4 regions of the Halobacillus shinanisalinarum genome follow, and region 3 is predicted to be linked to each of the others. Evidence: riboswitches for the same ligand, from Rfam matches in the RefSeq annotation. Region 3 holds a riboswitch; each other region holds the start of a gene.
What was found. Region 3 has a riboswitch for S-adenosylmethionine ahead of MUO14_RS04720 (methionine ABC transporter ATP-binding protein). Riboswitches for the same ligand answer to the same signal wherever they lie in the genome.
Positions count from the first base shown of each region.

Region 1: another riboswitch for S-adenosylmethionine. It lies ahead of MUO14_RS02720 (YezD family protein); the one in region 3 lies ahead of MUO14_RS04720 (methionine ABC transporter ATP-binding protein).
Region 2: another riboswitch for S-adenosylmethionine. It lies ahead of MUO14_RS22555 (phosphoadenylyl-sulfate reductase); the one in region 3 lies ahead of MUO14_RS04720 (methionine ABC transporter ATP-binding protein).
Region 4: another riboswitch for S-adenosylmethionine. It lies ahead of MUO14_RS17600 (LLM class flavin-dependent oxidoreductase); the one in region 3 lies ahead of MUO14_RS04720 (methionine ABC transporter ATP-binding protein).

Region 1 covers NZ_CP095074.1:508,744-512,036, forward strand. Annotated here, with positions in the region: gene metH (methionine synthase) at 1-2,037, shown strand, start outside; SAM riboswitch class I at 2,154-2,261, shown strand; gene MUO14_RS02720 (YezD family protein) at 2,384-2,545, shown strand; gene metC (cystathionine beta-lyase) at 2,690-3,293, shown strand, end outside.
Region 2 covers NZ_CP095074.1:4,543,316-4,546,608, reverse strand. Annotated here, with positions in the region: gene cobA (uroporphyrinogen-III C-methyltransferase) at 1-422, opposite strand, end outside; gene MUO14_RS22555 (phosphoadenylyl-sulfate reductase) at 482-1,213, opposite strand; SAM riboswitch class I at 1,334-1,451, opposite strand; gene MUO14_RS22550 (NADH:flavin oxidoreductase) at 1,894-3,027, opposite strand; gene MUO14_RS22545 (YfhE family protein) at 3,237-3,293, shown strand, end outside.
Region 3 covers NZ_CP095074.1:887,606-890,898, reverse strand. Annotated here, with positions in the region: gene MUO14_RS04740 (toprim domain-containing protein) at 1-335, shown strand, start outside; gene MUO14_RS04735 (thioredoxin family protein) at 346-660, shown strand; gene MUO14_RS04730 (hypothetical protein) at 761-1,084, shown strand; gene MUO14_RS04725 (TlpA family protein disulfide reductase) at 1,081-1,497, opposite strand; SAM riboswitch class I at 1,736-1,840, shown strand; SAM riboswitch class I at 1,980-2,090, shown strand; gene MUO14_RS04720 (methionine ABC transporter ATP-binding protein) at 2,168-3,193, shown strand; partial or broken gene MUO14_RS04715 (methionine ABC transporter permease) at 3,186-3,293, shown strand, end outside.
Region 4 covers NZ_CP095074.1:3,556,780-3,560,072, forward strand. Annotated here, with positions in the region: partial or broken gene nhaC (Na+/H+ antiporter NhaC) at 1-462, shown strand, start outside; gene MUO14_RS17600 (LLM class flavin-dependent oxidoreductase) at 551-1,933, opposite strand; SAM riboswitch class I at 2,047-2,151, opposite strand; SAM riboswitch class I at 2,526-2,634, shown strand; gene MUO14_RS17605 (sodium:solute symporter family protein) at 2,850-3,293, shown strand, end outside.

The sequences.
Region 1 (3,293 bases), 380 kb from region 3:
AGAAAACTTGCAATTGCCCTCCGATCTCGCAATATTTTGGTGGATGAATATGGCCTTCAAGAATCCGATATAATTTTTGACCCCCTTGTCTTCCCTGTTGGAACGGGCGATGAACAATACATCGGCTCCGCTAATGCAACAATCGAAGGGATCCGTTCGATCAAGGAGAGACTCCCAGAATGTCAAACCATTCTAGGTGTCAGCAACGTCTCCTTCGGCCTTCCACCAGTTGGGAGAGAAGTACTAAATGCCGTCTATCTTTATCACTGTACAAAAGCAGGTCTCGACTACGCCATTGTCAACACAGAAAAATTGGAACGTTATGCCTCCATAGCAGAAAAGGAAATTAAACAAGCGAACGAGCTTCTTTTTCAAACGACTGATGCTACACTTGCTTCTTTTACGGCATTCTACCGAGGCAAAAAAAAGGAAATAAAGGCACCGACTTCGACAATGAGCTTACCTGAAAGATTAGCTCATTATGTGGTGGAAGGAACGAAGGAAGGGTTGATTCCTGACCTTGGGAAGGCACTAGAAACTTATCCGACACCATTAAAAATCATCAATGGTCCACTCATGACTGGAATGGCTGAAGTCGGGCGCTTATTTAACGATAACCAGCTCATCGTAGCTGAAGTTTTACAAAGTGCAGAGGTCATGAAGGCGTCTGTTGCCTACCTTGAACCACATATGGAAAAGGGTGATACGTCAAATAAAAAAGGAAAAATTCTTCTTGCCACGGTTAAAGGAGATGTCCACGATATTGGTAAAAACCTTGTAGACATCATTTTAAGCAACAATGGCTTTGACGTCATTGATTTAGGTATTAAAGTAACCCCATCTGATTTAATCAAACACATTAAAGAAGAGGAGCCAGACTCCATTGGCCTATCAGGTTTACTTGTCAAGTCAGCCCAGCAAATGGTTTTGACCGCCCAGGATTTAAAACAGCAACAAATTGAATTACCGATATTAGTGGGGGGCGCTGCCCTTTCAAGAAAGTTTACTAATACGAAAATCGCTCCTCAATATAACGGTTCCGTTTTCTACGCAAAAGATGCAATGGACGGACTCGCTCTATCAAATCGGCTCAGTAACCAGGAGGATCGCACACTGCTCATTCGTGAACAGCAAGAAAAACAAACTAAGGCTATAGCCAGAAGTCATGAGCAAGCCCAAACCCAATCTGCAACGGCTGTAGCTGAGAAGCCAATATCCAAAGTATCTAAGACTATTCCTGTTTACAAACCGAACGATTTTGAACAACACATTTTACGAGATTATTCTGTTGCTCATATTGAACCTTTTATTAACATGCAGATGCTGATTGGACACCATTTGGGACTAAAGGGTAAATTCTCAAAGTTGCTGGCAGAGAAAAATAATAAAGCACTCCAACTAAAAGAGGTCGTAGATGAATTACTTTTAAAAGCGCAAAAAGAGAACTGGATTCAACCGTCTGCACTTTATCAATTCTTTCCTGCTCAATCCGATGGAGATGACGTAATCATTTATAATCCAGCCGATCATCAAACGATCATCGAGCGTTTTACTTTTCCACGCCAAAACCGTGATCCCTATCTTTGTTTAGCTGACTACTTGCGTCCGATCTCAAGCGGAGAAATGGATTACGTAGGATTCTTCTCTGTAACAGCTGGAAAAGGAATCAGGCAACGTTCCCTGGACATGAAACAACAGGGGGAATATTTGAAAAGCCACGCCTTGCAAGCACTGGCATTAGAAACAGCGGAAGGATTGGCTGAACACATCCATCAGCTCATGCGTGATAAATGGGGATTCCCCGACCCGACAGACTTTACGATGCAAGAGCGTTTCTCAGCTAAATACCAGGGACAGCGGTATTCTTTCGGTTATCCAGCTTGCCCGGACTTGGAGGATCAGAGAAAATTATTTCAATTGATTAGACCAGAACAAATTGGAGTTGAATTGACCGAGGAATGTATGATGGAACCAGAGGCTTCGGTTACGGCCATTGTGTTCGCTCATCCTGAGGCGCGTTATTTCAATGTGCATTAGAGTGTGTGAATAGCAAAGTCCTGTCTGATTTTAGAATAATTTAAATTTTTCCATTAAACGATTGACAAGAAATATTAATACGTGTAAATTATAGGATAATCAAATGAATAACATTTTTCTTATCCAGAGAGGTGGAGGGACTGGCCCATTGAAACCTCGGCAGCAGACTTAACTAAAGTACTGTGCCAATTCCAGCAAGCCGTTCAGGCTTGAAAAGATAAGAAGAGAAAAGTAAACGTTCTACTTAACCTCTTCTTATTACAAGAAGAGGTTTTTATTTTGCTTGCTGATTGGACTTACCAAAGGCAAAAAATAGCGGATTGCATTCTTCAGAGGAGGTAATGGTATGAAAAACACTCTAGAGAAAAAAATTAATGACGTTATATCAGCTTTAGAAAACATAGAATATGGGTCTGTAGCCATAACAGTACATGATGGAGAAATTACACAAATTGAGTGCACTGAAAAAAAGCGGTACCCACTAAATAAAAAATCAGACAATGATTAGCTCAAACTGAATATTGCTTATGCCGATTAGTCAACTAAAGGCATCTTTATCTTCGATACCCATCGGAATATAAAGATGCCTTTTTGATTGAGAAGTTATTTTAGTAAAAATCTTTTAGGCTTTGGAGAGGGAGGAAAACTGACGATGAGTTCTTATAAAGACCAACTGGAAACCAGATTCATTCATGCTTCAACTTATGGGAATAAGGAACAAAAAACAGGGGCAGTAAACGTTCCCATTTACTTGTCATCTACCTATCACCAGGAGAGCTTCGATACGTTTGGTCCATATGATTACAGCAGATCGGGTAACCCAACAAGGCAAGCATTGGAACAAACCATTGCAGACCTGGAAGGTGGTGAAACAGGGTTAGCGTTCGCCTCAGGGATGGCTGCTATCTCTTCTGCCTTTATGCTCCTTTCTTCAGGTGACCATGTTTTAATTTCTAGGGATGTTTACGGTGGAACCTATCGCTTGATCACAGAAGTATTGAGAAGATTCAATATTGACCATACCTTCGTTAACATGACCAACCTGAATGAAACATGTCGGGCAATTCAACCAAATACAAAAGTTTTTTATATGGAAACACCTTCCAATCCTTGCTTAAATATTACAGATATAGAGGGAATCGTAAAATTAGCCAAAGCACATGGCTGTCTAACTTTTGTCGATAACACTTTTATGACACCTCTTTACCAGAATCCACTCCAGTTTGGAGTAGATCTTGTCCTTCATAGTGCTACCA
Region 2 (3,293 bases), 1.2 Mb from region 3:
AAGGCTACAGACGAACTATAGTTACGATGTGTGACTGGAATACCAGCATAAGCGGGAGCGGCTACCCCGGAGGAGATTCCGGGAACGATTTCAAATGGAATACTTCTCTTCGCTAACTCTTCAGCTTCCTCTCCACCTCTACCAAAAACGAAGGGATCTCCGCCTTTTAGACGGGTCACGGTTTTCCCTTGCAAGGCAAAATCACAAAGCAGCCCATTAATGGTTTGTTGGTCTAACGAGTGATGATTCGGACGCTTGCCGCAATAAATCAATTCCGCTTCGTCCCTCGCTTCATCAAGTAAATCTTTGTTAATCAATCGATCATATAGAATGACATCCGCCTGCTGAATGGCCTTCAAGCCTTTCACTGTAATTAAATCAGGGTCACCAGGTCCTGCACCGACGATATAAACTTTTTTCATAAGCCGCCTCCTTTCCTTGTTGCAATGAATTTTCAAGTTAGCTTAAAGAAATAATCTACTTATGCCTGGTTTCCAGAAGTGTGGAGACCGCATTCTGTTTTATTAAACCCTTGCCACCTCCCAGAGCGAACGTCCCCCTGTTCAGTTACTGGCTCTGTACAAGGCATGCAGCCGATACTTGGGTATCCTTGATCATGTAATTCATTGTAATCCAAGCTATTTACTCGGATATAATGCCAAACGTCTTCCCATGTCCAGTAGATTAGGGGGCATACCTTAATCGACTGAAACCGTTCATCCTTATTTACAAAATCAGTGTGACTTCGACTCGGAGACTGTTCTCGCCTCAGCCCTGAAATCCAGGCGGTTGCCCCACGAAGCGCATCTTCAAGCGGCTTGATTTTTCGGATATAACAACATTGGCCCGGTTGCTTTTTCCATAATGCTGGACCATACTCGTTCGCTTGCTCATCTAAAGTCAAATCCGGTTTCTTAATATGAATGTGAAGTTCTGGGTATCTCCGCTTCACTTTTTCGATCAGTTCATAGGTTTCCGGAAAGTGAACATCTGTATCAAGAAAAACAATTTCTGCATCTTTCTGCACTTTAGAAATCAAATCAATCAACACAATGCCTTCTGCTCCAAAACTACAAGCATAGACGATTGATTCACCATAAGACTGATAAGCCCACTCTAATACCTCGGCTGCTCCTTTTGTGTCATCCTTAGGGTGCCAGCTTTCAAATGGATCGCCAGAGAAATTCTCATACGAAACGATGGTATTGCTCATATTTTCCTCCTTCTACTAAAGCAAAGTCTTGTAAACAAGTAAATTTAACATTTAAAAAACCTCTCTTCTTTAATAAAAATAAGAAGAGAGGTTTTGGCTTCAAACATATAGCTACCCATCTTCTTATCTTTCAAGTGCTCAAAGCACCCGCTGGAATTGGCACAGTCTCTGATGAATCATCACCAGACCCGTTGCCGAGGCTTCAAAGGGCCAGTCCCTCCACCTCTCGCGATAAGAATTAAATTGTGAATTTGTGGTATTTGATATTGGTAAATATATTATTCCCTTTTAGAAAAAATGTCAATGGTTTATTGAAAAATTATTAATTTTTCATACTTTCTGACTTTCTGAAAAAGGACCGGTTCATAAAATTTTAACGTTAAGTAAATTATTTACATCTAGTGTTAATCCCAGATATCAGCTCTAGGAATACCTGCCAACAGCCGGCATTGCGATGTTCAGTTCTTCTGCCACCTCTTTGGTAGAGAAAGCTCGTTCATTAGGTTTAATATCGTGTCGCATGTCGAACCTCCTTCTCTTTTTAATATGAAGGTTAGTCGCCATTTTGGCAAGAGTATATCGCCTGACGAGAGCTAAGTAAAAATTAAACAAAAAGGTGTTTTACCGGGAAATTCCCCTGGTAAAACACCTTTGTTCAGTAGTTAGCTGATTCAGTAAGGTTAGGTTAGATGTTTAAGAGCAACTTTATCAAAAGGTAATAGCTCCGTTTCCCTGCCTTCCCGAACTTTCCTCACCCACTCCGGATCCATTAATAAAGAGCGCCCGATAGCTACTAAATCAAACTCCCCATGATCAAGTTTCTTCATGAGACCGTCCAGGCTGGTGGTGTTAGCACCAGAGAAACTTGTGAATTCTCCATCGAGCCCGACTGATCCTACAGATATCACTGGTTTACCAGACAGTTTCTTCGTCCATCCTGCCAAATTCAAGTCGGATCCCTCAAACTCCGGCTCCCAGAAACGACGAGTAGAACAGTGGAAAATATCGACTCCCGCTTCTACAAGAGGCGTGAGGAACCGTTCTAATTCATCTGGTGTTTCAGCAAGTTTGGCCTTATAGTCACTCATTTTCCATTGAGAAAACCGGAAGATGATTGGAAAATTAAGCCCGACTTCACGCCGGCAGGCTTCTATCACCTCAACAGCAAACTGCGTTCTCCCAACGATGTCTCCTCCATATCGATCGGTGCGCTGATTTGTCTTGTCCCAGAAAAATTGATCGATTAAATAACCATGCGCCCCGTGGATTTCAATACCATCAAAACCCAAGCGTTTAGCATCAGCAGCCGCTTGAGCATAAGCTTCTACCATGTTTTCAACTTCTGCTTCGGTCATGGGCTCAGTGACCTTTTCGCCATCAAGACTAAGGCCTGATGGTCCAACAGGTTGAGCTTCCTCGTTCGGAAGGTCTCCCTTTTTACGAGTCATCCCCACATGCCAGAGCTGCGGCACAATTTTCCCTCCAACTTTATGAACTTCCTCTACGACATTCGCCCATCCATTTAATGATTTTTCCCCATAAAAAAGTGGAATGCTGGCACCTGAAACAGAGGCCGGATGATTAATGCCAGTCCCTTCGGTTACAATTAAGCCGACATCATTTTCAGCCCGACGTCGGTAATAAGCCGCTACATCTTCCCCTGGCACTCCACCTGGTGAAAAACCCCGAGTCATCGGTGCCATCACCGCTCGATTAGACAAATTTATTTTTTCGTTTATAAATGATTGAAATAGTGGTTCAGTCGTACTACCGTTAGAACTCAATTGATATCCTCCTCTTTCCCTGATGAACATAATTATTTCAAACTCCATCAAGGAAGAAAAGAAATCTGACTTCACCCCCCTGAACTTGACCAAAAAACCATTCCCGATTTTCCTAAAGTATCCATGACAAGATCATCGTACCTGTTTGATCATAAAGATTTCACCGGCTCATGTTTATCATCTTTCATTGTGGGGAAAATATTTAAGTAAGCAGATTTCAAGAGAAAGGATGAGTACTTATGGCAAGAAAGGCACAGTATCAGCCTGTAGCAGGCAACGAGCCATCAGACGCTCAA
Region 3 (3,293 bases):
AAATTGTAATCGTTGAAGGAATTACTGATAAAAAGAAGCTCAACAAAGTATTGAAGGACCCTGTTGAGATCATATGTACACACGGTACATTAGGTGTTGAGAGAATGGAGGAATTAATCCTTGATAACAACCTTGATCACCGTCCTGTATTTATCCTGGTAGATGAAGACGATTCTGGCTATAAACTTCGGAAGCAGTTGAGAGAGGAACTTCCACATGCGATCCACATTTATATTGATAAGGCTTTTAGAGAAGTTGCAGCCACTCCTGAGCCTGAATTGGCTCGTGCCTTGCTTAGCCGTCATTTCAACGTTAAGCCGATTTACTTAATTTAGGAGGAAGAACTTGCTTTCTTTAGAACGATTAAATATAGTAAAACAACTCCACGAAAAGAAAGAAGCACTCATATTTATTCACAGTCCTTTTTGTGGAACCTGCCACGTTGCCAGAAAAATGTTAAATACGATTGAAGACTTGTATCAAACAGAACTGTTTTATGAATTAAACGCCTCTCTCAATCCAGGTCTGATGCAGGACTATAAGATCGAAAGTGTTCCTTGTCTGCTTATAATGGAGAGTGGGCATGTGATAGAAAAGGTATATGCCTTTCACTCGGTACCACATATGCTTGGCAAAGTATCAGAATATGTAAAAAGATAGCCCGATTTCCCGGGAAATGACGAACGATTCTATTCAATAAAGGAAGGTTTCAGCCCCCTTTACCTCGAAAACTTTAATAAAGTTATTAAGGGGGCTTGTTTTGGTTGAAATGGTAGAGGAATGGATCAAACGGGTGAACAGCAGAAGAGATTTACTCCCAAAATGGAAGAAGAGAAAAGTGTTTTTAAAGATTCAAGACAATAGATCCGAGTTTATTAATGTTTCTATCACAAGGGAGGGGATGAAACTCGTGCACGAAAACAACCTCAAGGGTGCACTTACGATTTCCTCCTCTAATAAAGTTTTTCAGCAGCTTTTTGGCGGTAATTTGAAGTTAACTTCACTGCCACGCTCCATCGTTAGGTTCGAAGGGGAATATAGGGACGTCCTGTTAGTTGAATCATTACTGATGCTTTCACACTAAATTAAGGTGCCAATCGCTTCTACGATAGTTAAAAAGGAAGCTTTGTCACCAAATTGGTGTGTAACGTAACCATCTCGATTAATAATAATAGTAGTTGGTACTCCTTCACAGTTGTACTCATCATACACTTTACGATGATGATCTTCTAGGGTTGGCTGAGTGAGGAATTTGTCAGTGAAAATTTTACCATCTTGATCATTTCTCTCGCGCCCTTGCACATTAATTGTTAGCATATTCACTTTTTCACGATCTATTGATTGAAAGAGTTGTTCTTTTTTTGGTAAATCAACCCCACAGTCGGGACACCAGGAGGTCCAAAATGTTAGGATGACTACTTTACCAAGGTCATTATTTAATTGGTACGTTTTATTAGAGTTTATATATGGTATTTGAAAGTCTATAGCTTTTTTCATGCCTATTCACCTCTTGTTCTATTGACTAGAATGCAGTACCATGCTAACATAAATCTTAAAGAGGATGTTCAAAAAGTCACCAAATGATAAACGGCGAATTTCTTCGTTGCTCGGTTTTTCCGGTCCTCACGTATGAAAAGCATACGGCTTGCGGTCCTCAAAACTTTTCGCGCCTCGAACTTCTTGTTTCTCATTCGTCAACTTTTTGAACACACACTTAAATGAATAGCGACATCTTCACTTATCCAGAGTGGCTAAGGGACTGGCCCTATGATGCCCAGCAACCGGTTTGAAAGAACACGGTGCTAATTCCAGCAAAGCATTTAGCTTTGAAAGATGAGAAGAGAATCAATTAAAACATCTCTTCTTTTACGAAGGGATTTTTTAATGACTTTTTTTGTTGACAGTAGATATGCATGGTGCTAAAATCCTGTTTATGATGCTTGACTAACTTAAAGTGGTAATGAATTAAAATGATATATCTCTTATCCAGAGAGGCGGAGGGACTGGCCCGTTGATGCCCGGCAACCGTCAAGTTTTGATAACTTGAAAAGGTGCCAATTCCTGCAAAGTTAAACTTTGGCAGATAAGAGAACAGACAACCAAGACGTGTAAACGCCTTTCTGTTCTCGTACAGAAAGGCGTTTTTTTGTATAGAGGGGGAATAATATTGATTTCGATTAAGGATTTGTCTAAGGTCTTTCATACGAAGGATCAAGACGTTCGCGCGGTAGATAAAATGGATCTTTCTATTGAAAAAGGGGAGATTTTTGGAGTCATTGGTTATAGTGGCGCAGGGAAAAGTACATTTATTAGACTTTTGAATCGTTTAGAAGAGCCGAGTGGTGGAAATGTCACTATTGAAAACCAGGATGTGACGAAGTTGAGCAAGAGCAAGCTTCGTTTGGCCAGGCAAGAGATGGGCATGATCTTTCAACATTTTAATTTACTATGGTCAAGAACTGTTTTTGATAACATTGCCTTTCCATTAGAAATAGCGGGTATGAAAAAAGAGGAGCGTAAAAGTCGGGTCAACGAATTGATTGATCTTGTTGGTTTATCTGGAAGGGGAGGTTCTTACCCTTCCCAGTTAAGTGGAGGCCAAAAGCAACGTGTAGGGATTGCTCGTGCTTTAGCCAACAACCCTAAAGTGCTGCTATGTGACGAGGCAACTTCAGCGCTTGACCCGGAAACAACTGATTCCATTTTAGATTTGCTTGTGGATATTAATAATAAACTTGGATTAACGATTGTACTGATTACTCATGAAATGCACGTAATCCGTAAAATATGTCACCGCGTTGCTGTAATGGAACAAGGACATGTCGTCGAGTCGGGTGATGTATTAGATGTATTTTTATATCCAAAACAACAAGTAACCAAGCGTTTCGTTGATCAAGTAATGGGTGATCCTGACCGGAAAGATTCACTCGAACTTATTAATGAAACGTATAAAACTGGTGAAATTATCAAACTTCATTTTGTTGGTGAAAGTACAAATCAGGCGTTAATCAGTGAATTGTCTAGAGAATTTGATGTGGATATCAATATCCTTCACGGGAAAATAACTCAGACACAAAAAGGAGCATATGGAACACTCTTTGTCCAATTTAATGGGGAAAAAGAGGAAATCGCCCGGGCTATTGCCTACATTGGAACTACCTCAGTACAATTGGAGGTGAATCCGAATGTTTAATAACCTATTTCCTAACGTGAAGATAGAAGAAATGATCACGGCAACGAACGAAACATTATATATGACGATTATTTCTGTTGCAGGAACTTTTATTCTCGGG
Region 4 (3,293 bases), 2.2 Mb from region 3:
GCCATGACGTTTGGAGGTATTCTGGAGAATACAGGAATGTTAAAAGTGATTGTTGATCAAATTTTGAAATTAGCAAAATCTGCGAGAAGTCTCGTACCAACAACAATTCTATCGTGCTTTGCGACAAATGCTACCTGTTCGGAACAATATATTTCCATCGTTGTTCCAGCGAGAATGTATGCCAAAGTCTATACAAAGAAAAAGCTCCACTCCAAAAATCTTTCGCGCGCTTTGGAAGACGGCGGGACATTAACATCTGTCTTTATCCCCTGGAATACCTGTGGCGTATTTATCCTTGGAACATTAGGCGTTCATGCTTTTGAATACGCCCCTTATGCGATTTTGAATTTTACTGTTCCTATTTTATCGATGATTTATGCTGGGATCGGATTTTCAATCGTCAAGTTGTCGGATTCGGAACAGGAAGAAATGGAAGAACAGTTAGAACGTAACACGGTGTGACCTCATTTTTTCGGAGGAAATCGTATAGGTTAGTGTATTCATGAAGTCCCTGTTCCCTGTTGTATGAAGGAACAGGGACTTCATTCATTTAAGTAAACGAATACCTATATCGACTCCCTGGATGATCCTCAGGCAGCACACTTTCTCCATGCGGAAACAGCTTCTCCCTCAACGTACCATCTTGATAATCTTTCTTATACAACCCACGCTCTTGCAGCTCCGGTATTACCAGGTCCACAAAATCTTCCAGATCCCCAGGCGTTACTAGATGGTTTAAGTTGAAACCGTCTACGCCTGATTCTTCAAACTGGAATTGGATCGCGTCTGCGACTTCTTTCGGATTTCCTACGATAATACTGTTACGATCTGGTGATTCAAATCGGTTAAGCACTTCGCCGACAGTTAGTTTTTTAGGGGCATCTTTAGTTAGTGTTGCCGCTTTATAGTGTCCGCCTTCTGTAGACTTCGTGTATTCAAATGGAAGGTCGGGATCCATTTCTTCATATTCGGCGATGTCGTAGCCGCTTGCTCCGTACTGTGCTTTGGCGGCGTCCGGGCTCCAGTGGCGCGCGTATTCTTCAAACTTCCGCTCCGCTTCCTCAGTCGTTTCGCCAACAATCACGCTGAGAAAAGAAAAGATTTTAATGTTTTCTGGATTCCGTCCATGGTTTTCGGCCCGCTTGCGAATATCATCAGCATAGTAGCGAATTCGCTCAGGTGTCGGTCCTCCGACAAAGATGCACTCGGCATGTTTGGAGGCGAATTCACGTCCTCGTTCGGATGTGCCGGCTTGATAGATGACAGGTGTCCGTTGTAAGGATGGTTCACTTAAGTGCGGACCTTCCACGGAAAAGTACTTTCCTTCGTGATTAATTTCATGAACTTTCTCCGGATCAACTAGTGTGTTGTTTTCGGCATCTTCTACAAATGCGTCATCTTCCCAGCTTGTCTCCCAGAGCTTGTAGGATACATCAAGGTATTCATCGGCGATATCGTAACGTTCGTCGTGTTTGATCATATTTTCAAGCCCAAAGTTACGTGCGGCATTTGGCAAGTAAGAGGTCACAACATTCCAGGCGACTCGCCCTTTTGTCAGGTGATCGAGGGTGGAGAAGCGCCTGGCGTTTCCGAATGGAGCTTCATAAGTGGTGCTCACCGTCATCGCAAACGATAGATGCTTGGTCACACTGGCCATCGCCGGGATCACAAGGGCGGGATCATTTAATGGCACTTGCAATCCATCACGAATTGATGGGTCTTTACTTTTTTTATAAACATCGTAGATTCCTAGCACATCAGCAAGGAAGACGGCATCAAATTTGCCTCTTTCTAGTAATCTCGCTAAGTCCATCCAATAATCTAAGTCTTTATAGCGGCGGTGACGCTCATTTCTCGGATGCTTCCATAGTCCGTGAGAATTGTGCATCGCGCTGTTCATTTCAAAAGCATTTAAGATCATTTGTTTCCTCATTGTGATTCCTCCTTAAGTTCTCACTTTATGTAAATAAGCTTCAGTTACATGAAAAAGCCCCTTCTTTTAAAAGAAAAAGAAGAGGCTGATAACCGTACATGTATGAGAGCTCTTCCTTATCTTTCAAGCGTTCCCGCCTGCTGGAATTGGCACAGTACTTGATGCAGTCTGTTGCCGAGGTTTCAAAGGGCCAGTCCCTCCACCTCTCGGGATAAGAAATATCATTAAATATTAAGTTGATGAAAAATATACAGCATATCCGAAAAGGTGTCAATCACTACTTTGAAAATATTCTGCAATTTACCCTGCGGTGGTGCAGGTTAAGAGAATTCTAATCATTTAAGTTAAAAATGGTATTTCATATTAGTAGTTGACATACACGAAGACTCCTATGGGAACAGCGTCCAAAGGGAGACCCCGCAGAACGGAACGTAGTGACGTTCGAGGAGGCTCGCTGGCCGCCCATGGAAAGCGAAGTGTATGTCAACTGCGGATTCGGAATTTGAAGCTAATGTTAGTGTTGACAGGGAATTCCTACCTCTGCTATGATGCTTTTTATCAGATTATTTGAACTAATTTTATAACGAATTCGCTCTTATCAAGAGTTGGCTGAGGGATTTGGCCCTATGACGCCCGGCAACCACCCTACAAGGGGAACGGTGCTACTTCCAACAGACAGATTGATGTCTGGAAGATAAGAGGTTGAAGCAGTACATATTTCAGCCTCTTTCTTTTGAAAGGGGCTTTTTTATATGGTCCTGTAAGATGTTGCGGTACAGAAGAATTTTTATTATTAGAGAAAAGGAGAGAGGCATATGTTTACAATCTATTGGATCGCATTAGCTGTTTTCTGGGGAATTGGTTTACTCATTTGGAATCATAGCTATGGAAAATCTACCCAAGGGGGGCGCAACTAATGCAACTCGTTACGGGACCACTATTATGGACACTAGTCAGCCTGTTAGCTCTGTACTTTGTTTTTGTGACGTGGATTGGAAAAAAGGGGAACCAGCATAGTAAATCGATGAACGGTTTTGCAACGGCAAGAGGGAAAGTAAGTCCATGGCTGGTAGGGGCTAGCTATGCAGCAAGCTTCGCCAGTGCCAACTTGTTTATCGGTGTGCCTGGATTAGCTTATGAGCATGGAGTCTCCGTACTATGGTACACGCTGGGTGGCTTTGGGGCTGGCTGGATCGCCCTGCTGTTGTTTGCTAAGAAGTTTTGGAAATATGGCAAGAAGTTCGGCGGGGTTTCCACACTTCCTGAATGGCTGGGGAGAAGATATAACAGCAAAACTTTGCAAGTACTAGTCACTTGTTTGGTGCTGTTTAATGTGTACTATATTGTCGGTCAAAATGTC